One region of the Cobetia sp. QF-1 genome, then DNA from elsewhere that is predicted to be linked to it. Evidence: riboswitches for the same ligand, from Rfam matches in the RefSeq annotation. Region 1 holds a riboswitch; the other holds the start of a gene.
What was found. Region 1 has a riboswitch for thiamine pyrophosphate ahead of tenA (thiaminase II). Riboswitches for the same ligand answer to the same signal wherever they lie in the genome.

Region 1 (11,226 bases):
ATTCTTGCCCGGGAGCGCACGGCGAGGATGGTGATCTAGCTCGAAGCGCAGTGAAGACAGACGCAAATCCGCTTGGCGAACACGGCCGTACTCACTGCTCAATTGCGTGAGCTGCTCGGTATCGCCGCGTTCTTCGATCCAGTGTTCACGCAGGGGAGCCAGACCGCGGCGAATGTCGATGTCGACCGCCGGATCTGTATAGGGGCCGGAGGTGTCATAGACGACGATCGCCGGATTCTCTTCCAGCCCGTTGGCTGTCTGGGTTGGCGAGCAAGAAATTTCTCGCATGGGGACGAGGATGTCCGGACGCGAGCCTTCTATATAGATCTTGCGCGAACCACTCAAAGGGGCAATGGCGGCTTCATCGACACGCGCTTCGCGCGCCAGGTGACGGCTGCCATCCTTGCGGCCAGCACGAGCGCGAGCCTTGGGTGCACTTTTGTCATAAGCGTTCTTGTCTTGTGTAGGTTGGGCAGTGTTCATGCAGGTCTCCTCATAGGGGCGACGTCATGGGACGTCATCATGGGAAGACCGTGCGTAGGGAAGGGATGACGACTGTTTAGCCCAGTACCTGTCATAAAGACTGTCATGAGATACGAGGCGACAGCGCCGCATGGAGCGGCATGCCATCAGCTTGATTCCTACGCCGGTCCTAACCGGTTCAGGTTCCACGGGACCCCTTGCTGACAACCCTCACCCGTCAGGGCAGTGAGGTGTTGCATGCAGGATCTCAGCCGGTTCCACCGGCACCCCGTCAAGCGTCTTCAGATATTCAATGCCAAGAGAGCTTTCGCGCGCGAAAGACACCTTGCCATTCAGGAACTGACACCCTGTTCATTGCTCTTCTCAACATTCACGTCGTGTTCTTGGCATCTCTGGGAGCAAAGGATGCTTCAGTCTTGATCAAGTCCCATTTGCCAGAAATCGATTTCCAAACGTGTCGCATCGCGGAAGACATCGACCAACTCACCGAAGCGTCGCTCTGAAACTTCTGACAGGCGAGCGTCCAGCCATTCGCGTTCAGACTCCATGGCAGCCTTGAAGTCATCGCTTGAGTACATCGCGATCCAGTCTGCGTAAGGATTGTCTTCGATCAGCGTACTGTCTTGATCCAGCAACCACTCGGCAATTTCACCGTAGCCAATCAGGCAGGGAGCAAGAGCAACATGCAGATCAAGCAGATCACCGCGCTGACCACAGTCGAGAACGTAACGTGTATAGGCCAGTGTGGCACGGGATTCGGGAAGCTCACTCAGGTCATCCTCACTGATACCCCATTCGGCACAATAGCCAATATGCAGCGTAAGCTCAGTATTGAGAATGGTATCGAGGCTAGCGGTAGCCTGACGTAGTTCGGAAAGACTACGGCTCTTGTAGGCTGCCAAGGCCCAGGCGCGAGCAAAGTGGATCAGGAACAGATAGTCCTGCTGCAGATAGTGACGGAAGGCATCTTCTGGCAGGCGTCCTTTACCCAGTTGACGCACGAAATCGTGCTGCAAGTAGTCGTACCACTCATCAGCGCAGGCGTTGGTCAGGTCTTTGAAGCTAGGCATCGACGTGTCCCTCTGTGAGCATTCCGCTACCCCTTTGTGGGTGATTGCGGTGCATTCGCTCAAGCGGGCTGATACCGGAAGGAGGCGGGAAGGAAGCAGTTATCCAGTGGGTACTGGCAGACGGGCGGCGTTCCTTCTCGCTTGATTCCTACGCCGGTACTAGCCGGATCAGGTTCGGCGGGCTCGTCATTCATGCAAGGCCGAAAGTGCTATCGGTATTTGCATATGACATCTCAGCCGGTTTACCGGCACCCCGTCAAGCTATGGCTCGAGTGTAACAGTCTGACGTCTTACGGGAAGGGGAAATGGCGATGATCTATATACGACTTTGGGAGGCTGCTGGCGGGCTTAACTTGTCAACGAAACAGGAGGGAGTTGCGCCATAAGTGCCGGGAGATCGTGTGTGAGTTGTTCAAGGTCTTCAGGTTCATCGACATCCCAACTGACCGGCAGGCAGTGGGTGGTTCGCTTGGCATGAGTGAGCTGAGTGAGCGTTTCAGCACATACATCCGCATGGCTCCAATGAGTCAATGCGAAAGCTTCGGGGCAGGGCTGATTCAATCCGATCAAGCCATAGCCGCCATCTTTTGACGGTTGCAAGACAGCATCATGTGATGCCAATCCGTGCGCCGCATCGCGGAGTCGCTGGCGGTCCAGTGCTGGCAGGTCCGACCCCATCAGCATGACTGGACCATGGGATAGATAGCGGGCCATGGCTTGCTGCATGCGCTCGCCCAATGTCCCTGTGGGCTGGGCTTCAAGTTTGATGCGGGCCGCTTGAGGGTCATGCATCAATTCGTGTTCTAGCGTGTGATCCAGTTCAGCCATCAGTGGTGCGAGAGAAGTTTCCAGGCGCGCCGCCTGCGGAGGCGGAGTGAGCATCAGCACGATATTGCCCAGGTGTGCCGCTTGCGCTTCCTTGAGCATTCTCATCAGCATGCGTGAATAAAGCCGTGCTGCCCCCTGTGCTCCCAGTGCTGGAATCAGGCGGGTCTTGCACTGACCGGGCACCGGCAGGCGTCCGAAGATGATCAGTGTCGGTTGCGCCAATGACGAGCATGCAGATTGGCAGGCTGTGGCGTGTGACATCGTTGATGCCTCTTCACTGGCAGGCAGCGACGACGGGATGAACTCAAGCATGAGGCAGTTGGCGCTGGTCACTGGCCAGCGCTGCTGCGCGATAGCCATATATGCGTGCCAGCTTCGTAGGAGAAACGCCACACCATGCCGCCAGGCGCAAGCCCCACATCTTGACGATGGTGCGCAAGACGCCTTGTGTCTCCCAGCGCCGTCCGCTGGTCTTTACCTGCGACTCAAGATTCAACGGCGGCGTCAGTAGCTTGAGCTGTGCGCTCAGCCATATGTCTTCCATCAGCGGGATTTCGGCAAAGCCGCCAATGGCCTCGAAGGTCGAGCGTTGCACGAACTGGCCTTGATCGCCGGTACTGATGCTGGTGAGGCGAGAGCGCAGATTCATCATGCGCGCAATCAGTGGCAGCCAAGCAGATTCTCCTTCTATCGCGACATCGAAGCGACCCCAATCACAGCGGCGATGAGTGGCAATTGCGTTGGCTAACACTGCGAGCGCGTTGTCTGGCAGACGAGTATCGGCATGCAGGAATAGCAGCCATTTACCACGCGCTCTCGCTGCCCCGGTATTCATTTGCACCGCACGTCCCGATTCACTGCTGAGGCAGGCATCACAGAGCGGCGCCGCCATCGCACGAGTGTTATCTGTCGAGCCACCATCCACGACGATGACCTCGCAATCTCCTCCTGCACGCAGACGACTCAAGGCGATAAGCGCCGGCACGATACCCTCAGCCTCGTTATGCACCGGCATGATGATACTCAGCCACGGTGCACGTGTCGGATAGTGGCTTCCGTTTGCGGAAGAGGTCGCTGCTGAGGTCAGGCTTGAGGGTGTCTGCTGGGTCATGGCGCAGGCTCCGGCGATGGCGTTGTATATGCAGCATACGCAAGTGCCAGCAGCTTGGATGCAGAACGGTAGAACGCTCGATCAACGCTTCATCGAACAATAAACGCTGTGCATGAACCCTCGTTTCTCTACATGTGAGGAGGCTGTGATCAATTGGCAGAATGAGGTGATGGGAACGTAATGCGATACAGACCTGATGCGCCGGTATCGGAAGTCATGTAGAGATCACCGTTCGGGCCAAACGCCACATCCAGTGGGCGAATCCAGCGCGCTCCATCGGTACTGTCTTGCAGCCCTGTCAGCAGGGGTGTCAGAGCGGAGTGTTGTTGCTCTTGGTCTTGTTCCTGGGTCTGCTCATTGCCAGATGCCAGCTTCACTCCCAGCAGACGCGGTGCTCGGCGGCTGGCTGGATCACCCCATGCCTTGCCGTCAGGCGCCGTTCCCCAGCTACCATGAATGGCGATCACGACATCCATGTTAGGTGAGAGCGGGTGTCCTTCAGGAACAACTGCAATACCCATCGGGGCGCTGCGTGCTGGCATCTCGGCCAGAGGTCGGGATATCTCTTGCAGCGGCTGTGGCGAGACACTCTCGATGCAGGCATCGCGCTGCGGCTTGCCATCTTTCCATTGATACCATGGCATTCCATGAAAGCTTTGTTGGGTGGCGGCGACCAGCAATTCATGCGGGTGCTCATATCCCCAGTGGTCCGGGCCATTGTTGGTGGCCAGCAAGCGTGTCTCGCCGCGGGGTAGTGTTTGCCAGGCCAAGCCGACCGGGTTGCGCAGGCCACTCGCCCAAGGCTGCCATCTGGGCTGGTCCTTACTGTGCTCGTCAAGGCGCATCACACCGCCACGCCGCTCACTGAAAGGGTAGTGAGGCGCGGTACCGGCGAGATATTGATCAGAACAGTTACCCTGTATGCCCAGTGCCAGATAGAGCGCACCATCTGGCCCGGTGCTTAGTGTGCGCGAATTATGGCCGCCACCCCCGGGGATCTCGATCACGTGACGAAAATCCTGCGCAGACAGCGTGCGTTGCGGCGCATAGTCGGCTGCCAGCAACGCATTCGTGGTGGCTACATACAAGGTGGAGTCACGTACGACGACTGAGTGAGGGTAGCTGGACAGTCTCACCAATGTTTCCAGTGATGAGAGGCTGCCATCATCGGCAAGTTGGCCGCGATATACCCGGCCAGCATTGGAGCCAATCAGCAGCTCACCTTGCGCGGTGATATGCAGCATGCGCGGGCCATCGAGTGCGGCCAGGTGACTGAGCCTGGCGCCCGCTGGCAACTTGAGGGAAGGAGAGCCCTCGGGGGCATCGACGGCAGTATGGAGTGTCAACGAGGAAGTCGGTGAGGATGCGTCAGCTAGCGCGCTCGTGGTGATCAACAGAGCATTGATCAACAAAGCACTCAGCAGTAGGGCACTTGTTAACGGGCCACTCGGCAATGGGTTGGTGAGTGACCCGAAGTTGTTGGGCTTGCGTGTATCTATCGGCATTCCAGTCTCCTCAAGGCATCACGGTATCGTGGTCAGTCTGGAAGCCCGCCGATCATCGCGCCAGTGCGGTATCAGTCTTGGGAGGCGTTGCGGCGTCGCCGTTTGAGATGACGCCGCCAGCCTTTGAGAGATAGCCATGAGTCATCGCGAGGATAGAAGCGCTTCTCGCGCCAGCCAGACTGCTTTGCTATCTCTTCCGGGCTTTTGCGCCAGCGCTTGTATTCCCACTGATACTGCGCAGGTGCCAGAGCAATCGCAGCTTCCACTGAAGCATTCACACCGCGCGCTGATGTTGCCTCATCTTCGTCATACACGCCTTCATCTGCCGCGAGGAAGTGAATGGCAAAACCGTGACCATCTTCAAGCCGCTGGGCAACTCCCGTGATGACGCGCGCATCGGTGCGAGCAACCAGCTTGGGAAGCAAGGTGGCGGTATAGGCTGGCCGACAATAGAAGTCTGCGAACACGCCACTGCCCCGTCCGGGTTCTTGGTCAGGGAGGATGCCAATGGCTTCAGTGCGCTTTAGCGCCTTGAGCAAAGCCGCTACGCCGCGCGAGTTGGTAGGCACTAGACTGGCACCCATCCGTTCGCGGCCATGACGAATGATAGGGTCGAGGCGTTCGAACTTGGGTGGTTCATACATGGCAGTGAACGGGAAGTGGCTGGAAAGCCAGAAGTTGAGGACTTCCCAGTTGCCGAAGTGAGGTGCCAACACGATTACGCCACGGCCTTCGGCGCGTGCGTCATCGAGTAGATTGCGCCCGTGCACTTCGAGGATGCTGTCACGTACGGCGTCTTCGTCTCCCAGCCACACCTTGCCCAGTTCGAGCATGGTGGCAGTGGAGTGAGCAAGACTCTCGGTCACAAGTTGTGCACGAGCGCCTTTATCCAGAGCAGGGAATGCCTGGCCAAGATTGCGCCGCGTAACCCTGCGCTCACGAGGATTGAGGAGTTGAACTACACGTGCCAATGGCTGTGCCATGCACCACAGCTGGGGTGTCGTCAAACCTGAAAGACGCTTCCAGAGCCACGCCACGGCGTTGGCCTTGAGAGGTGAAAGGCGCTGTTCCATGATCTTTTCAAAACGCTTGAGAGTTTTTTCCATCGTCACACATGAGATTCCGGTGGTCTTGCGTGATATATCGCGCTTGTCAGTCTGCAGAGCATTGAGCCGTGGCATCAGACCCGCGGCTATTTCGCTGCCCGATGGCAACCATTGTGCCAGAGGGTAATGCGGGCTGCAGGCATCAACAAAGCAGAATTGCCAATACGCTGCGACTCGAGTCGTGCGCGCAATTCCAGCAGGCAGTATTATTTAGATAAAGCGCGTGTGGTGATCAGTGATGAATGGCTATCAGCTTACGCGCATTCGCTTATGTGTCCCTTTTGCAATTGTTTCTCTTGTCGCTGTCTCTCTTGTAATGGTCGCGTTTGGCTTGCCCGCCGGCGTTTATCTTTCGTGCTTTTTGTCTGACAGCCTATCTGTCGATATCTCTGGTAACCGCCGCGGAGTCTTGATGTCATCCCCTAACGCCACACTTTCTGCTGCTGATCACTGCTGTCCGCTGTGTGATGACACGGCGAGCGAGCATGTGCTGCATCTGGTGCAGCGCCGCAAACCCTGCCCCTTGACGGGCAAGCGCCCCTCGGCAGATGAAAGAGATTATCTGCGTTGCAATGTATGTCATCTGCTTTATCTTGCGCCGTCGCAGCGGCTGGATGCTCAGGCTGAACGGGATGTTTACGATCAGCACGAAAATGATCCGGATGATCCGCGTTATCGTCGCTTTCTCACTCGGCTATTTTCCCCGATGCGCGAGCGTCTCCCGGAAGAGGCCAGTGGGCTGGATTTCGGTTGTGGTCCCGGGCCTGCACTGGCCCGGATGTTTGTAGAGGTGGGCCATCCGATGGCGCTGTACGACCTCTATTACCATGCTGATCCCACGCCCTTGGCTCGCCAGCATGACTTCATCGTGGCCACCGAGGTCATTGAGCACCTTTATGATCCACGCGCAGTATTTCGCCAATGGCTGAAGTGTCTCAAGCCCGGTGGCTTGCTGGGTGTCATGACGCAACCGGCCTTTGACGATCATGAGGCATTGAGGCGCTGGCACTATCTACGTGACCCGACTCACGTCTGCTTGTTCAGCCCGGCGACCTTTCAGTGGTTAGCCAACGAGCACGGCCTGGAGTATCAGCAGGTCGCGTCGGATTGCACTATTTTCCGCCTTCCTGACCTTCAGTGCTGACCGGTGCACGAGCATGCCAGGTGATTGCGTCGCCAGCACGCGATGGTGCTGCGATAGGGCTTGGCAAGAATGATGCAAAAAGGCTTGGTTTTTGACGCTGACTGTCTCTATATTGCCGGCGCCCTGACGTATTCTCGTAGGGTGGATTTACCTTCCCGTTGTTTTTCGCGCAATGCGTTACAGGTTGGCCGCGCTTCGGCGTACGGCCGAGGAAATGGTCATGCCCCGTCACCTGCTACTGATGTCCCTCGCTCCCTTGCTTGGCCTTGCGTTACTGGGGATCGGCAACGCCATGCTGACCTCGCTGGTGCCCCTGCGCCTCTCGGCAGGAGGGGTGTCCAGTGAAGCGATCGGACTTATCAGTTCCGCCTATTACCTGGGGCTTGGTCTCGGAGCATTGATCAATGATCGCCTGCTCCTGCGCATCGGTCATATCCGTGCGTATGCCTGTTTTGCCTCGTTGGTCGCAGTCGCGGCATTGGCGATGGGCTTGAGTGATCACCCTGTCGTGTGGTTCTTGCTACGGATGATGATTGGCTGGTCGCTGGTGGGTGTCTATCTGGTGATTGAAAGCTGGCTGTTGAGTGCATCAGACCCTGCCGTACGTGGCCGGTTGTTGGCGCTATACATGATCGTGCTCTACGGCGCAGGCGTACTGGGTCAGCTATTGCTGGGCGTCACGGCAGTGCTGAGTCTGGAGTCTGCCTTCATGTTGGTCGCCATGCTGGCGGCCGCTTCGGTGCTGCCGCTGGTACTGTTGCCGCGTGTTTCACCCTTGATCGAGCAGTCCGAACCGTTGAGTCCATGGCGTCTGATTCGTATCACGCCGACAGGGGTCTTTGGCTGCCTGGCGTCGGGAGTGGTAGTGGCAGTGCTTTACAGCTTGCTGCCGCTGGCACTGAGCGATGTCGCGGCAGGAGAGGTGGCGCTGGGGACTGCTGAGATCGGTCAGCGAATGGCCTTGGTCGTATTGGGTGGAATGTTGCTGCAATACCCCATTGGCCGCTGGTCAGATAGTCATGATCGTCAGCAGGTGTTGATCATCCTGTCGGTCGCCATCGTGGTACTGGCAGGGCTACTGATGGGGCCTGCAAGCGAAGGTGGTGCGCAACTGGTGACCCTGTTCATGCTGGGTGGTGCCGCCTTTACGCTTTATCCGGTCGCCGTCAGTCATGCCGCGGACCGCGCGCCTGCAGGCGCATTGGTACGCATGAGCCAAGGGCTGCTGTTGATCAATGCAGTGGGTTCGACGTTGTCGCCGCCAATCGTTTCGCTGCCGATGGCAGGAATGGGCGCGATGCCCGGCATGGCACTGAGTCTGGCGGTGATGGGTGGTGTGATGTTGACCTTCTTCGTCTGGCGCCGAGTGATGCGCCCGGCACCCCAGCCATTGGCACCTTTCGAGACGCATGCGCCGCAGACGCCGCTGGGTACCGAGCTTGCTGTCGGGCCTGAGTTGCTTGAAGCCGCCGAAGAGCACCTGCGCGATGCTGAGGCGAATGACCCGTTGGTTGAGGTCACGCGTGAGCTAGTGGCCGATATGCCGGAGTTGATCACCGAGACATCGCTGGACAGCCTTGAGGAGATCGAGGTCAAGGAAGCACAGGTACTGCAGGGCCAGCAGGCGCTTGATGAGCAGCACCTTCAAAAGGGGTAGACGCCTCATGAAAAATCCACGATGTCTTTGCGTGACTGATTTGCGTGACTGATTTGCAGGACTAGCGCGATGGATCGACCAGATTGCCCTGCGATGCATTCCGTCGGAACCAGCCAGTCACGCTAGCGCGTGACTGGTGAGTAGGCAGCACCTCGTGGGGCATCTGTTCCGATAGAAAGCATACGAAGGTGCCTGCCTCGGGCGTGACACGTGCAAGTGCTCGGCTGTCATCCTGTGGGTCATACAGCACTATCTCGCCACCGCCATCGGCTGGCCATTGCTCGTTCAGATACAGCACGCTCGAGATCAGGCGATTGCCACGCCCGCGAAAGCTATCCAGGTGCTTGCGATAGAAGCTGCCGACGGGGTAGTGAGCGAAGTGCGCCTCGTACTCGAACAGACCCATGTAAAGGGCACGATTCAGTTCATCCTTGAGTACATTCATCGCCTCTAGATAGGCCCGTTGCGCACGTGACTCGCGATCTAGCCAGCGGATGGCATCGCCGCGAATGTCAGGTCGAAGATCATGTTCGTGCCCACGGCCGATGCCCGCTGCGGTCAAGCGTTGCTGCGTTTCCAGTGCCAGCAGTTCACCGTTCAACTGACGAGTCAAGTGCGCCGGCAAAAAATTCGGGCGCACGCTATAGCCATGCTCGACCAGCTCGTCGATCAGACAATTTAACGCGATAGGGTCCAGCAGAGAGGCGGGGGCGGCAGGCATTGTGCGCTCCGAAGATGGATAGCATGGGCGAGGAGTTATAGAGGAGCGCGCATATCTACGCAACGCGCGGGCCGTCTATTTATCAACTACCCGCTAATTAGACCACGGTCGGCGGCTTAGCCAAGTGGGGCTTGAGGGCGCGGTGGTAGATGGCGTAGCGGTGCACCGGCTGGTGGCGGTACCTGCAGACTGATGGTATGACCGAAGCCGATCGCCATCAGCTCTACCAGCATCATCGCCGATAGCCCCCATAGCACCTGGTCAGCTACCCGATAGCTGGGCACGTACCACTTTTCATTGCCCACGGTGATGACATCAGTGTGTTCTCGCTCATCCCTGAGCAGCATGCTCAGCGGCATCTCGAAAATTCGTTCAATTTCGCCGGGGTCAGCTCGCAGTGGCAGGTCTGCCGGAATGCGTCCCACGAAGGGCGTGACTGCCATGCCGTGCAGAGAAATCACCTCACTGAGCTGGCCGAAGATATCGACCTCACTCGGCGGGAGCGCGACTTCCTCCTCGGCCTCGCGCAGCGCAGTCGCCATCAGGCTGATATCATGAGGCTCGGCTTTGCCGCCGGGGAAGGCGACCTGGCCCGGGTGTTGGGTAAGGTGGTTGGCACGACGTGTGAGTAGCAGCGTGGGTTCTGGGCGATCGATCAGCGCGATCAGCACTGCAGCACGCGGTTGGTCGTTGGTCGTCGAGATGTGCGGGTCATGAGCTTGCAAGCGCTGGCGCAGGGCTTCTAGCATGTCGATTCCTCTGTGGTCTCCATCTTGTGGCGCTAGCGTCGCGTCGGTCAAGGCGAATGCGGATACCTCATAATGGTGGATATCTTGGCCGATAGCGTGGTCAGCAGGATGATCAGCGTCATGATGGTCACCATGACCAGCACTACACCATCAGCAGAGGCCAAAGGGCTTCACGGGAGAGCGGATGAATTACTGCAGTCACTGTGGCGAGACGGTGCGTCTGGCAGTACCACAAGGCGATGATCGCCTGCGTTATCTATGTGATAGCTGCGGCACTATTCATTATCAGAACCCCCGTATCATCGCCGGGACGTTGCCGGTGCGGGATGGCAAGGTGCTGCTGTGTCGCCGTGCCATAGAACCGCGCTTGGGTTATTGGACGCTGCCTGCTGGCTTCATGGAAAATGCTGAGACGACAGCAGAAGCCGCCGCGCGCGAAACCCGTGAAGAAGCCGGTGCCGAGGTTGAACTAAAGGGCCTCTATACCTTGATTGATCTACCGCACATCAATCAGGTTTACATGCTGTTTCGGGCCACATTGATCAGTGACTTTTCTGCCGGTTTTGAAAGCCTTGAAGTTGCCTTGTTTGCGGAAGACGAAATTCCCTGGCAGTCGCTGGCCTTTCCGACCATGGAAGTGACGTTACGCCGTTATTTTGAAGATCGAGCGCGTGAAGCGCTGGGTGCGACAGGTACTGCAGCGACTTATCCGATGCATACCGAGCAGATCGATCTCGAAACCCGTGAGCGTTTCTTCGCCACCACGTATCTGCCTGAGTCTTGATGTGTCGCAGCTGTTTTCGTGATTTAACCGCGAAGAATGACGGGTTTGGAAGCTTGTCAGAAGGTGGT
Region 2 (11,226 bases), on a different contig from region 1:
CTAACCCCTTGACCCCGACTGAAAAATCCGTAGTATTTGATCTCGTGAGTTGGAGGGGTGGCAGAGCGGTTGAATGCACCGGTCTTGAAAACCGACGTAGGGTAACACCTACCCAGGGTTCGAATCCCTGTCCCTCCACCACCCAGCTTCTGAAAAGCCCGTTCACTTGGTGAGCGGGCTTTTTTCATGCCGTAAAGAAAGCGATCTTGATTGTTACAAGGTGCAAGTAGCTGCCAGTGATAGCTTTTCTGACACGAATCATCATGAAGCACTTGCAATTCTCACCAACTTCGGTAGTATTTTGCTCCGTGAGTTGGAGGGGTGGCAGAGCGGTTGAATGCACCGGTCTTGAAAACCGACGTAGGGTAACACCTACCCAGGGTTCGAATCCCTGTCCCTCCACCACCTAGATCTTGAAAAGGCCCGTTCACTCTGTGAGCGGGCCTTTTCTTATGTCAGTTCTCCACCAGACCTCATGTGGCAGACGCTTGCCTTGGCGAATCCGCATTCTGGCTCTGGCTCTGGCTCTGGCTCTGGCTCTGGCTCTGGCTCTGGCTCTGGCTCTGGCTCTGGCTCTGGCTCTGGCTCTAGCTTTATAGAGTCTTGCTTAAAAGGCCCCCGCTTTAAAGACTCAGGTTGCACGCTGACGCAATGTCTCAGCTTGCGCCCTCCCCACAGCACCTCATGATGCCTGTCATGCACCATGCGCTATAGTGATTGCCTTCCGACACATGCACATCAGCCTTCTATATCCTCTAATATTAAAATCAACTTCTCCAAACCACTTCACACTTTACAAGTAGAGAAAAAATGTCCTTTGCAACCCTTGGATTAAGCGATCCGATTGTACGATCTGTCACTGAGCAAGGTTACCTAACGCCGACGCCTATCCAGGAGAAAGCGATTCCAGTGGTATTGGCAGGCAAGAATGTCATTGCAGCAGCGCAGACAGGCACCGGCAAGACAGCCAGTTTTGTACTACCTATCTTGCAAAAGCTGATTGATGCCCCAGCGGTGCGTGCAAAACGCGTGCATGCAATCATCTTGACGCCAACACGTGAGCTAGCGATCCAAGTTGAAGAGAACGTCCAGCACTATGCCAGACACCTCGATATCAGCTCCATGGCGATGTACGGCGGTGTCGACATTGAGCCTCAGAAACAACGCTTGATTGAAGGTGTTGATATTCTGGTAGCAACGCCAGGGCGCTTATTGGATATGCAAACCCGTCGCGCCATTCACTTTGATGAAACACGCATTCTCGTCATTGATGAAGCTGACCGCATGCTGGACATGGGCTTCATCAGCGACATCAACAAGATTGTCGAGAAGCTGCCGTCAGAACGTCAGAACTTGTTATTCTCGGCAACCTTGTCTGAGCAAGTACGCTTCCTGGCAAGAACGGCCGTCACGGACGCCGTCGAGATTTCAATCACACCTGAAAATGTCACGGTCCCAGAAATTGAGCAGCACCTGATTACCGTCGACAAGGAATTCAAGTCTTCGCTGCTCAGCCACTTGATTCACGAGAACAACTGGCAACAAGCGCTGATCTTCATCGAAACCAAACGGGGTGCGGCCAAGCTGGTCAGCCAGCTGGAAAAGCGCGACATTGCCGCTGAGTCTTTTCATAGTGGCCGTAGCCAGGCCGTTCGTGAACAACTGCTGACAGACTTCAAGGACGGAAAGATTCAGTTTCTGGTAGCGACAGGCATTGCTGCACGCGGCATTGACATTGATGACCTGGAGCGAGTGATCAACTACGACTTGCCCGACGAAGCGGAAGATTACGTACACCGTATTGGCCGTACCGGGCGCGCTGGCGCGGTAGGTGAAGCCATATCACTTGTCTCGCGTGATGATTTCCGAAACCTCTGCGCCATCGAGCAGCATTTAGGCTATTTCGTTACACGCAAAGTGATTGAAGGCTTTGAGCCGACCTTATCCGTGCCTGATTCAAATGCCGCGTATGCTCCTTCAAAAGCTCATAAGGGTCGTCGACATCAATCGAACAAGCGCTAAGTGAAAATCATGAGCTCAGTATTCACTGAGCTCATATAACCCCCGCCACACCGGGCCCTAACACCGGCCCTAGCTGATTGTCGCTGACAAACTGATTGCAACCCTCATGTTTGGCGCGGAACAAGTTGACGTCCGCCTTGGCAATCAGCGCCTCAAGGTCCTTATCGCCAGACTGACGCAATGCCACGCCAATCGACAGACTGACGTCCAGGCTACTAATGCCATCATTGATCACGAAAGGCAGTGCCGAGACTCCCTTGCACAGCCGCTCCGCGACCTGGTCAGCTCGTTTACCATGCAAGTTAGGGCATAGCAGCACGAACTCCTCCCCTCCGTAGCGCCCCACGAGGTCTTCATTGCGCAAGATGCTACGCATCCGCCTGACCAACTCTTTCAGTACCTGATCTCCCGCTTGCCGCCCCCAGGTCTCGTTGATGAGACTCAGATGATCCACATCGACCATCATCACGCTCATCGGGCCAATATCGGCCAACATGCCACGTCCCTTCTCGATCAGCTCACTACGGCTCAGCGCGCCGGTTAACTCATCAAAACGCACGCCTGATTCGAAACGCTGCCGCAGACGATCAGATGACCACCCCATCTGCACCAGCACTAGCGTAAAGAAGATAGTCAGCACGCAGAGGTTGATGACACGGAAAGTGAGCGCCCAGCCTGCCGACAGCGGATTGATCGCCCCTTCCAACATCAATACAACGTAGGCTGCCAGTGGCATGCACAGGCAAGCCGCACACAGCATCACACGGCGCATGAAGGATGTGCGGATGCAGTAGATGCACAGCAGCGCACCGAAGTAGAAATAATCAAAACCCGCTTCAGGACCGAAATAGCGCAGAGAAAAGCTGATCTGGGCACAGGTACCCAAGGCAAGAAGATTGGCTGCCAAGACTTCACGACGCGCACGATGCAACTGCAGGCACACAAGATCGACAACGAGCATCGCAAGATTCAGCGCCAAAATACCCATCTCCCCCAGCCATAGCATCATGATGGCATAGAAAAGATGGCAGGCGACCGCCAGCGTATACACCACATTGAACGTGGCATGAAAGGTTTTCTCGTCCGGCGTCAGGCCGGTCGGGAAGTGTTCAAAGCGCATCAAAAAACGCGCGAGGTGCGGATGTGGACTGGCCATGAGATCGACTCCTGAGCCACTGACCACAATCGGTGGCCAATCTCTGTCATGCACACATTAGCCTGACACAACCAGAGTACGATATTCCTCAGTCGAAAGGTGACCAGTGCATTACACGCACTCCCCTTTTTCTAACGGCCCCTTGCAGTACTCATCAGTGCAGGCGCAGCCCCACTTTGGTGATGCGGTTACCTGCAACCTCATTCACCACCCAGTGAATACCATGCCAATCGACATCATCACCGACGACCGGCACACCACCAACACGACGCGTGATGAATTCGCCAATCGTCAGCTGCTGCTCACCCTGAGAGAGGGTCAGGCCGTAAACATCAGCGATATCTTGCATGCTGGCCCCCCCTTCAAGCGTGAATGTGCCGAAAAAAGCACGCTGCTCATGCTGTAGGCTCTCGCCATTGAACATGCGATTGAGGCTCGGCACATCGCAGGAACGTCCGACGACGCACAGCACATCCTGCTGATGCAGGCAGGTGCTTCCCTTGGGATGTATCAGCACCTTGGAACGAAATAGCGCCCCCACCTTGGCACCGGAGGGAAAACGCAGCATGCGTAATGCGACACCTTCGAGTGCCGTGTTATCGACACGGTAGACCAGCATCTCGTAATCATTGACCGGCATGATACCCAGTAGATTACGCCGACTAGGTTGAGCGCCGGGCGGTACAATCACCTTGAGCCGACGCGCCATTGGTGCCAGCGATGAACCCTGTACCAGAAGCGAGATAATCACGACGAAGAACGCGACATTGAAATAGACAGCCGCATTCTCGACGCCAGTGATCACCGGGAAAATGGCCAGCACGATAGGTACCGCTCCTCTCAATCCTACCCAACTGATGAACCACAGCTCTCGCCACCGGAAGCGGAAAAATGGCTTGAGACAGATAATCACCGCCAGCGGGCGCACCACCAGAATCAGCGCGAAGCTCAAGGCTGCTGCAGGCAAAGCAAAGTGCAGCATGGTCGATGGCGAGACCAACAGTCCCAACATGAGGAACAGGACAATTTGCGACAGATGCGCCAGACCATCATGTACCGGCAGGATATGTTCGAGATGACGCCCAGGATGATTACCAATCATCAAGCCACACAGATAGATGGCCAGAAAACCGCTGCCGCCCATCTCATTGGTGGTCGCGAACAGGCTCAGCCCCAGTGCCAGAGCCAATAGCGAATAGAGTCCGGGGGCCAGATCCAGGTAACGCATCAAGCGGGAAATCAACCAGCCTCCAGCCAGCCCCATGCCAGCCCCGACACCAAACTGCAGCAGGAAGCTCACTACGCCAGCTGCCACCCCTGTCAGTTGTCCGGTGAGAATTTCCGCCAGAGTAATAGTCAGGAAGATGGCCATCGGGTCGTTAGTACCAGACTCGATTTCAAGCGTGGCACCGACACGCTCATTGAGGTGAACGCTTTGTCCGCCGAGCAGCGAGAAAACGGCGGCGGCATCAGTCGAACCGACAATCGCACCGACCAGCAAGCCCTCGATCAACGTGAGATCAAACAGCCACATGGCCAGCAGGCCCACCAGGCCGCTGGTAATGAAGACACCAAAGGTGGCAAGGCAGAGCGCAGGCCTCAAGCCAGCACGGAAGGTAGAGAGGCGAGTACGCAAGCCGCCATCGAGCAAAATCAATGCCAGAGCAAGGTTGCCGATCAGGTAGGCTGTCGAGGCATCGTCAAACTGGATGCCCAGTACACCATCCTCACCAGCCAGCATGCCAAGACCGAGAAACAGCAACAGCAACGGCGTACCAAGACGCGCTGACACGCGACTGGCCAATACGCTCAGCGCAATCAGCATCCCTGCTAATAAAAAGTAATAATTAAGGTTCTCTACCACGTTTTCTCCCCCGCCATGCCCTACACCAGATCTCGAGTGACGTCCGCGACGACTCACAGACAGTATTCCATGTCGAGAGCGGGGTTGCAGAGAAATTTCTCTGCCATTCATGTACTTGCGGCTATCGCCCCTCGCACTGAGCTCAAGGTAGGCTGCGTGGAGAGACCCAGGCCGGTGCTGCCGCCAACGTTGTAAACGGAATCGGGCCAAATGCCTCCATCGCCCACAACAGCGCACGACACAGCCCACGCTGCCCATCAATGTCGACCATGCGGCCATGCCGAGAGTAGCCGGCCATGAACGCCTGACGCTGAGCGGATGTCTCCAATAGCACTTCGATCAAAGCCCAGTCGAATTCGATCGGCGCCCACACGAGTGCCTCCCAGTCGCTCCACACCCAACCGGTGGCGGAACACAGATATTGATCAGCGCGCATGTCTGGCAGACTCCAGACTGCTCGACTCGGTTGGCTAAAGGTACGTGCCAACACATCGCCGAGCTCTGCACGGCGTGGATGCTGCTCGAGGAAGCGAGTGACACGTGTATTCCAGTACAACAACGGCATTGGCTGTGCCAGCGGTTGACCAAAGCCCGAGACCGTATCTTGGTGCAAGCGTCCCAGTTGATCACCAAGCAGCTCACAAAAGGTAGCGCTGAGATCGCTGGGCTGCCCACTGGACCATGGCAGATGCCAGATCGGTGCGCCATCGAGACGCCCGAGATAGGTCAGTGGCAATGGTGGCAGCGGCAAACGTGCCGGTAACGCACTGGCGAGACGCGTCAGCGCTTCGGGCTCACGCCAGCGATCAGCGCCAAATACGCCACGCATGGCACGCCAGAAGGGATCGTTATCGGGCCCGGTACGCGCCAGTTTGATAATGCCGGGCGTGCCGCCGCGTTGACGCCACAGCCAGTTGGCACTGTCGGGCCATGCCAACGCCAGGGGCTCAAGCGATTGACCGAGATAAATTGACAGCCTGCGCGTCAATGCTTCTTCGGGCCAACCACGAGGGAGAGACTCTGGCGGTGCGGCAGGTCGTTGCGGGGGCACAGGGTAATGAGAACAACTCGAGAGATCCGAAGTGTCAGGCATGGCGATCTCCAATCACAGAGGGGCGCAAGCAACATATCCAACAGCATACCCAACTGAATGCCATTCGGCATAGCACGGGCGTGGCACGACAATACTTTCTGACAGGACAGTGACTTGAACGACCTACCCTCCCGACGATGGCAGGGATGCAACCGACAAGGCGGTGGCGTTACACTGTGCGCTGGATGGGGGTGCCCGATAACGGGCTGAGAGCCACTGCGGTCAAGACGCAACACGGCAACCCCTGGAACCTGATCCGGTTGATACCGGCGGAGGGAATCCCGGATACCTGATATTGCGAGACAGGTCTCCCGTGCGCTCCCTCCTGCCGGCACGCCGCCTGACCTCGGACAATATCGTGTCGCTGGGACTCACCCTCAATAATGCTCGCATTGACTACGCCGGCCATACGCTATTCCGCGACCTGACAGCTCGTCTGGACGCTGGCAGCTGGACAGCGCTGCTCGGACGCTCCGGTTGTGGCAAGAGTTCACTGCTGCGACTGTTGGCAGGGCTCGAGATGCCGGACCATCATCAGCTTGAGCTGCACACTGATGATGGTCGCCCTCTGGTAGGGCGTATCTCCTGGATGGCTCAGCAAGACCTGCTGCTTCCCTGGCGGCGTGTACTGGACAATCTATGTCTGGGCGATGACCTTCATCGGCGGCCACGCAACGTCGCCCGTGCACGGGAGCTGCTGTCCGCAGTGGGATTAGAGGGACGTGAGCACTCTTGGCCGGATGCCCTTTCCGGCGGCCAGCGCCAGCGAGTCGCGCTAGCACGCACCCTTTATCAGGAAGCACCGGTCGTCATGATGGACGAGCCCTTTTCTGCGGTGGATGCCATCACACGCCTGGAGCTGCACGATCTTGCCAGCCGTCTGCTCGACGGGCGTACCGTATTGATGGTCACGCATGACCCGCTGGAAGCGCTGCGTCTGGCAGACCAATTACTAGTGCTACGCCCAGACGCACGCGAAGGCTACGGCGCTGTGCTCGATCGCCTGCCCGGACTATCACCACCGCGGCCAGTGCCTCTCGATACACCCGCCTTGCAACAAGCACAGGCCGAGTTGATCGCGCGACTGCGGGACCCGAATGAGGCCTTCATTCCGGCCGCAGCGGAGGTGAATGCATGAAGCGCCTGCATGCACTGCGCCATCTACTGATCAGCACTTGCGTATTATTAGGCCTCTGGCAGTTGGTCATCGTCATCACTGAAGTCCCGCCCTATATTCTGCCGGCTCCTCGTGCAGTGGCGGAGGCACTGATCCACCAGGCACCCTCGCTTGCCCATCATGCTGGCATTACCTTTACCGAGATTCTGGCCGGCCTGGTATTGGGCATCCTGCTCGGCCTGGGCACGGCGTTGGCACTCGCCTTCATCCCACGCTTGCGCCGCACTCTATTGCCGATGCTGTTGATCAGCCAGGTCATCCCGCTATTCGCCATCGCACCGCTATTAGTGCTGTGGCTAGGCTACGACATGCTGTCCAAAGTCGTGATGGCAACGTTGATCATCTACTTCCCCGTCGCTTCTACCGGCTATGACGGTCTGCGTCAGACACGACAAGGCTGGTTGGACCTTGCACAGACGCTAGGCGCGAGTCCGTGGCGGCTGTTGATCCATATTCAGCTACCGGCCGCTTTGCCATCGCTCGCCTCTGGCATGCGCATGGCAGCAACTGCAGCCCCCATTGGCGCCATCATCGGTGAATGGGCCGGCGCCAGCCAAGGGCTGGGCTATCTGATGCTCAATGCCAACGCACGCATGGAAATCGACCTGATGTTTGCCGCCCTGCTGGTGCTGGTCGCATTTTCGCTTCTACTGTACTTCTCGATTGATGCCCTATTACGCAAGCTGATGCCTTGGCATCGCGACAGCCTGACGCGCCTCAACTGAAGCGGCGCTTTACTGATGTTCTCAATAACGTCCTTCTGCCCGCTATTGAAAGGCAGACCCAATACCTCGTGATTACAAGGAACTCCGCCATGTCTCATGTGTCATCGGTGCCTCGCCGACTCAGCGCACTGGCACGCCAGCTGCGATTACCGCTTGCGGCAGTGTTTGCCTCGCTCTGCTTGGGCACGTTGTCCGGTGTGGCATTTGCCGCAGATGCTGTCGAAGATACCGCCAAGACCACCACGACGCTCACTGAGTCCAAGGCGGCTTCCGAAGACGCCAAAATAGAGACGAGCGCAGAAAATTCAGCAACCGAAAAAGCAGCGACAAAAGAAGCAGCCGCAATGGGCAGCACAGCGGGCGACAAGGCGACTGGTGACAAGACACCAACTGATGAAGCCTCGCCCACACAGGAAAAGCCACTGATACCACTCAAGGTCATGCTGGATTGGTACACCAACCCGGGGCATGGCCCGCTGGTGCTGGCGCAGGAGCTGGGGCTGTTCAAGCAACATGGCCTGGAGGTAGAGCTGATCGCGCCGGCGGACCCTAGCGTGCCGCCCAAGCTTGCCGCCGCGGAGCGTGTCGACATTGCCATCAGCTATCAGCCACAACTGCACCTGCAGGTGGATCAAGGCCTGCCCTTGGTGCGCATCGGCACTCTCGTGGCCACGCCGCTCAACGTAGTGGTCGTGCGCGCCGATAGCGATATCAAGTCGATTGCCGATCTCAAGGGCAAACGGGTCGGCTATTCCGTCGGCGGTGTCGAAGAAGTACTGCTCTCCACCATGCTTCAGCATAGTGGGCTGAGCCTTGATGACATCACGCTGACCAACGTCAACTTCTCGCTGACACCATCATTGCTGACCCGTAAGGTCGATGCTGTCACTGGCGCCTTCCGTAATTTCGAGCTGGCCCAGATGGCACAGGAAGGCGTCAAGGGACGTGCCTTTTATATCGAAGAGGAAGGCGTACCGACCTATGACGAGCTGATCTTTGTCGCCAATAGCGACAGCTACTCGCGCAAGCACGCTCAATATGCCGCCTTCCTCGCAGCCGTGGGCGAGGCGACGGCCTGGATGATCAATCATCCTGACAAGGCATGGGAGATGTTCCGCGACTCCGACCCTGCGCTCGACACCCCGCTCAACAAGAAGGCCTGGTATGCCACGTTACCGCGCTTTGCGCTGCGTCCTGCGGCACTGGATGCCGGACGCTATCGTGATTTCGAGAACTTCCTGTTTGAGCGTGGCATGATCAAGCAACGTCAATCACTCAGCCACCTGGCCGTCGACGTCAATGCGCCCTGATGCTCTGAGCGTCTGATACTCTGGTTCAGGCCCAGATTGATATTCCAATGCAAAAGCGCCCTGTCGGCATGCCGACAGGGCGCTTTTGGGTGGAGCTTCTCGTGTGTGTCGCATCACTGATTCTAGCGTACGCTACACATCCTGGCTGGGGCTCTTCGCCAGACGCCATGACAACCAGGCCATCTGCAGCGGCTGGATCATCAGTGCCACCACCAGCACGGCTACCAGCAAGGGCATGCCTTCCAACGCACCACTCGGCGTACTGACCAATAACCCCGCCCCGAGATAGCTACCGGCAGCAGAACTCAGATGCTGTACCGCACTCTGAGTGCTGGTGAAGGCGGCGCGCTCATGGTCGGCCGGAATGAAGCTATTGAGCGTGTTCTGAGCGACTCGACGCGCCGAGGAGAACAGCATGTAAGCCCCAAAACCTATCCAGATCAACGACGGACCGGGCGAATGCAGCAGGAAGGCCCACCCGACAAGCGCTGTCAGCAGGCAGGTAATGGTGCCGGGCCAGACACTGCCGTAGCGATCACACAGACGGCCAGTCAGCTGCATGCCAACCAGTGAAAGCCCGCCGCCAATCATGTAGAGCCCACCGAGGTCTTCACGCGGCAAGTCCAGGTTGAACAACAGATAACTGGCCAGATTGGGAATGACCAGGAAGTTGCTGAACATGGCCGTGGCAATCAGTGCCAGGCCGAGCCGATGATTTGGCTGGGCCAGAATCGCCATGATCGTGGTGCCCTTGCGACTGCGATTGCGCGTCTCCGGGTTATCAAGATGACCTCGAATCGGGGGCAGAATCCAGGCCAGCAACCCACATATCAGCAGCGCCAATAGCGCTACCGCACGAAACGGTGCCTGCCAGCCGAAGCCTTCCGATAGCCACAGCGCAAAAGGCAGCCCAAGCACTGACGCGACCGAGAAAGCGCCCATCACCATGCCCATCGCACGTCCCCGCCGGATACCAGGCACGACATCGATTACGATAGCCAATGCCGTCGCCGCGGCAGGTCCGCCAAACAGCCCTCCTAGCATACGCGCCGCCAGTAACGTCTCGTAGCCGGTCGCGAAACTGGCAATCAGATGACATAGCGCAGCGCCAAACAGAAAACCGAGCACCGCCCAGCGGCGGTCGAAACGGTCGGCATGCCGTGTCCACAATAGCGTCCCGACAGCCGCCGCAAGCGGGTAGCTACCGACGATGTAGCCGAGCCGGTCCAGCGGAATGCCCAATGACTGTGCGAAGTCAGGCCCCAGTGCCATCACCATGGTAAAGCCCATGATGACGGCAAATTGCAACAGAGTGACCAGCGCCACCACTAATCGCTCATGAGTGGTCACGGGAGATGGAGCACCATGTGATACCTGGCGCGGGTGTCGTGATGACGGCTTGCTCAAGTGCGTGAGTCGCGATCAAGAAACACCAGCACTGCCTGCTGAAACTCCGCTGCACGCTCAGCATGCAGCCAGTGACCAGCATCCAATGAAGCATCTTCCAGCGCCGGAAAACGCTCACGCATCACTGCCATACCATTCTGCTGTACGTAGTTGGAACGTGCGCCCCACAGCAGCAATGTCGGTAGCTCGACCGGCCCTGCTCCCTGCGGTGCTTCGACAATCTGCATGTAACCCGCCGCGATCTGATCCAGACCGACCCGCCAGCCCATACTGTCATCCTCGAGGCGCACCAGATTGGTCGCGAGGAATTGGCGAATGGCCGGTGTGTCGACATGCTGTGCCATCACGCCATCAGCCTCCTTGCGTGATGCAGGATGCGCGTCGCGCACAGCCTCAAAGGCTGCAAATATCTCATCATGACCGTGGCCATAGGCCACTGGCGCGATATCGGCGACGACAAGACGACGCAGGC

Region 2: linked by a shared signal. The riboswitch ahead of CFN46_RS00200 (ABC transporter ATP-binding protein) and the one ahead of tenA (thiaminase II) in region 1 are both predicted to bind thiamine pyrophosphate.

The regions. Positions count from the first base shown of each region.
Region 1 covers NZ_NBVS01000002.1:322,031-333,256, forward strand. The annotation lists gene thiC (phosphomethylpyrimidine synthase ThiC) at 1-483, opposite strand, end outside; TPP riboswitch at 622-764, opposite strand; gene tenA (thiaminase II) at 894-1,553, opposite strand; TPP riboswitch at 1,682-1,819, opposite strand; gene CFN46_RS04670 (TIGR04282 family arsenosugar biosynthesis glycosyltransferase) at 1,902-2,642, opposite strand; gene CFN46_RS04675 (TIGR04283 family arsenosugar biosynthesis glycosyltransferase) at 2,686-3,492, opposite strand; gene CFN46_RS04680 (sorbosone dehydrogenase family protein) at 3,642-4,997, opposite strand; gene CFN46_RS04685 (lysophospholipid acyltransferase family protein) at 5,069-6,103, opposite strand; gene CFN46_RS04690 (class I SAM-dependent methyltransferase) at 6,516-7,247, shown strand; gene CFN46_RS04695 (MFS transporter) at 7,468-8,904, shown strand; gene CFN46_RS04700 (2OG-Fe(II) oxygenase) at 8,966-9,625, opposite strand; gene CFN46_RS04705 (CoA pyrophosphatase) at 9,742-10,374, opposite strand; gene CFN46_RS04710 (zinc ribbon domain-containing protein) at 10,559-11,158, shown strand; gene CFN46_RS04715 (NGG1p interacting factor NIF3) at 11,215-11,226, opposite strand, start outside.
Region 2 covers NZ_NBVS01000001.1:31,889-43,114, forward strand. The annotation lists tRNA gene CFN46_RS00170 (tRNA-Ser) at 52-141, shown strand; tRNA gene CFN46_RS00175 (tRNA-Ser) at 316-405, shown strand; gene CFN46_RS00180 (DEAD/DEAH box helicase) at 811-2,022, shown strand; gene CFN46_RS00185 (GGDEF domain-containing protein) at 2,054-3,178, opposite strand; gene CFN46_RS00190 (potassium/proton antiporter) at 3,333-5,042, opposite strand; gene CFN46_RS00195 (hypothetical protein) at 5,185-6,135, opposite strand; TPP riboswitch at 6,313-6,430, shown strand; gene CFN46_RS00200 (ABC transporter ATP-binding protein) at 6,449-7,273, shown strand; gene CFN46_RS00205 (ABC transporter permease) at 7,270-8,037, shown strand; gene CFN46_RS00210 (ABC transporter substrate-binding protein) at 8,127-9,347, shown strand; gene CFN46_RS00215 (MFS transporter) at 9,480-10,754, opposite strand; gene CFN46_RS00220 (alpha/beta fold hydrolase) at 10,751-11,226, opposite strand, start outside.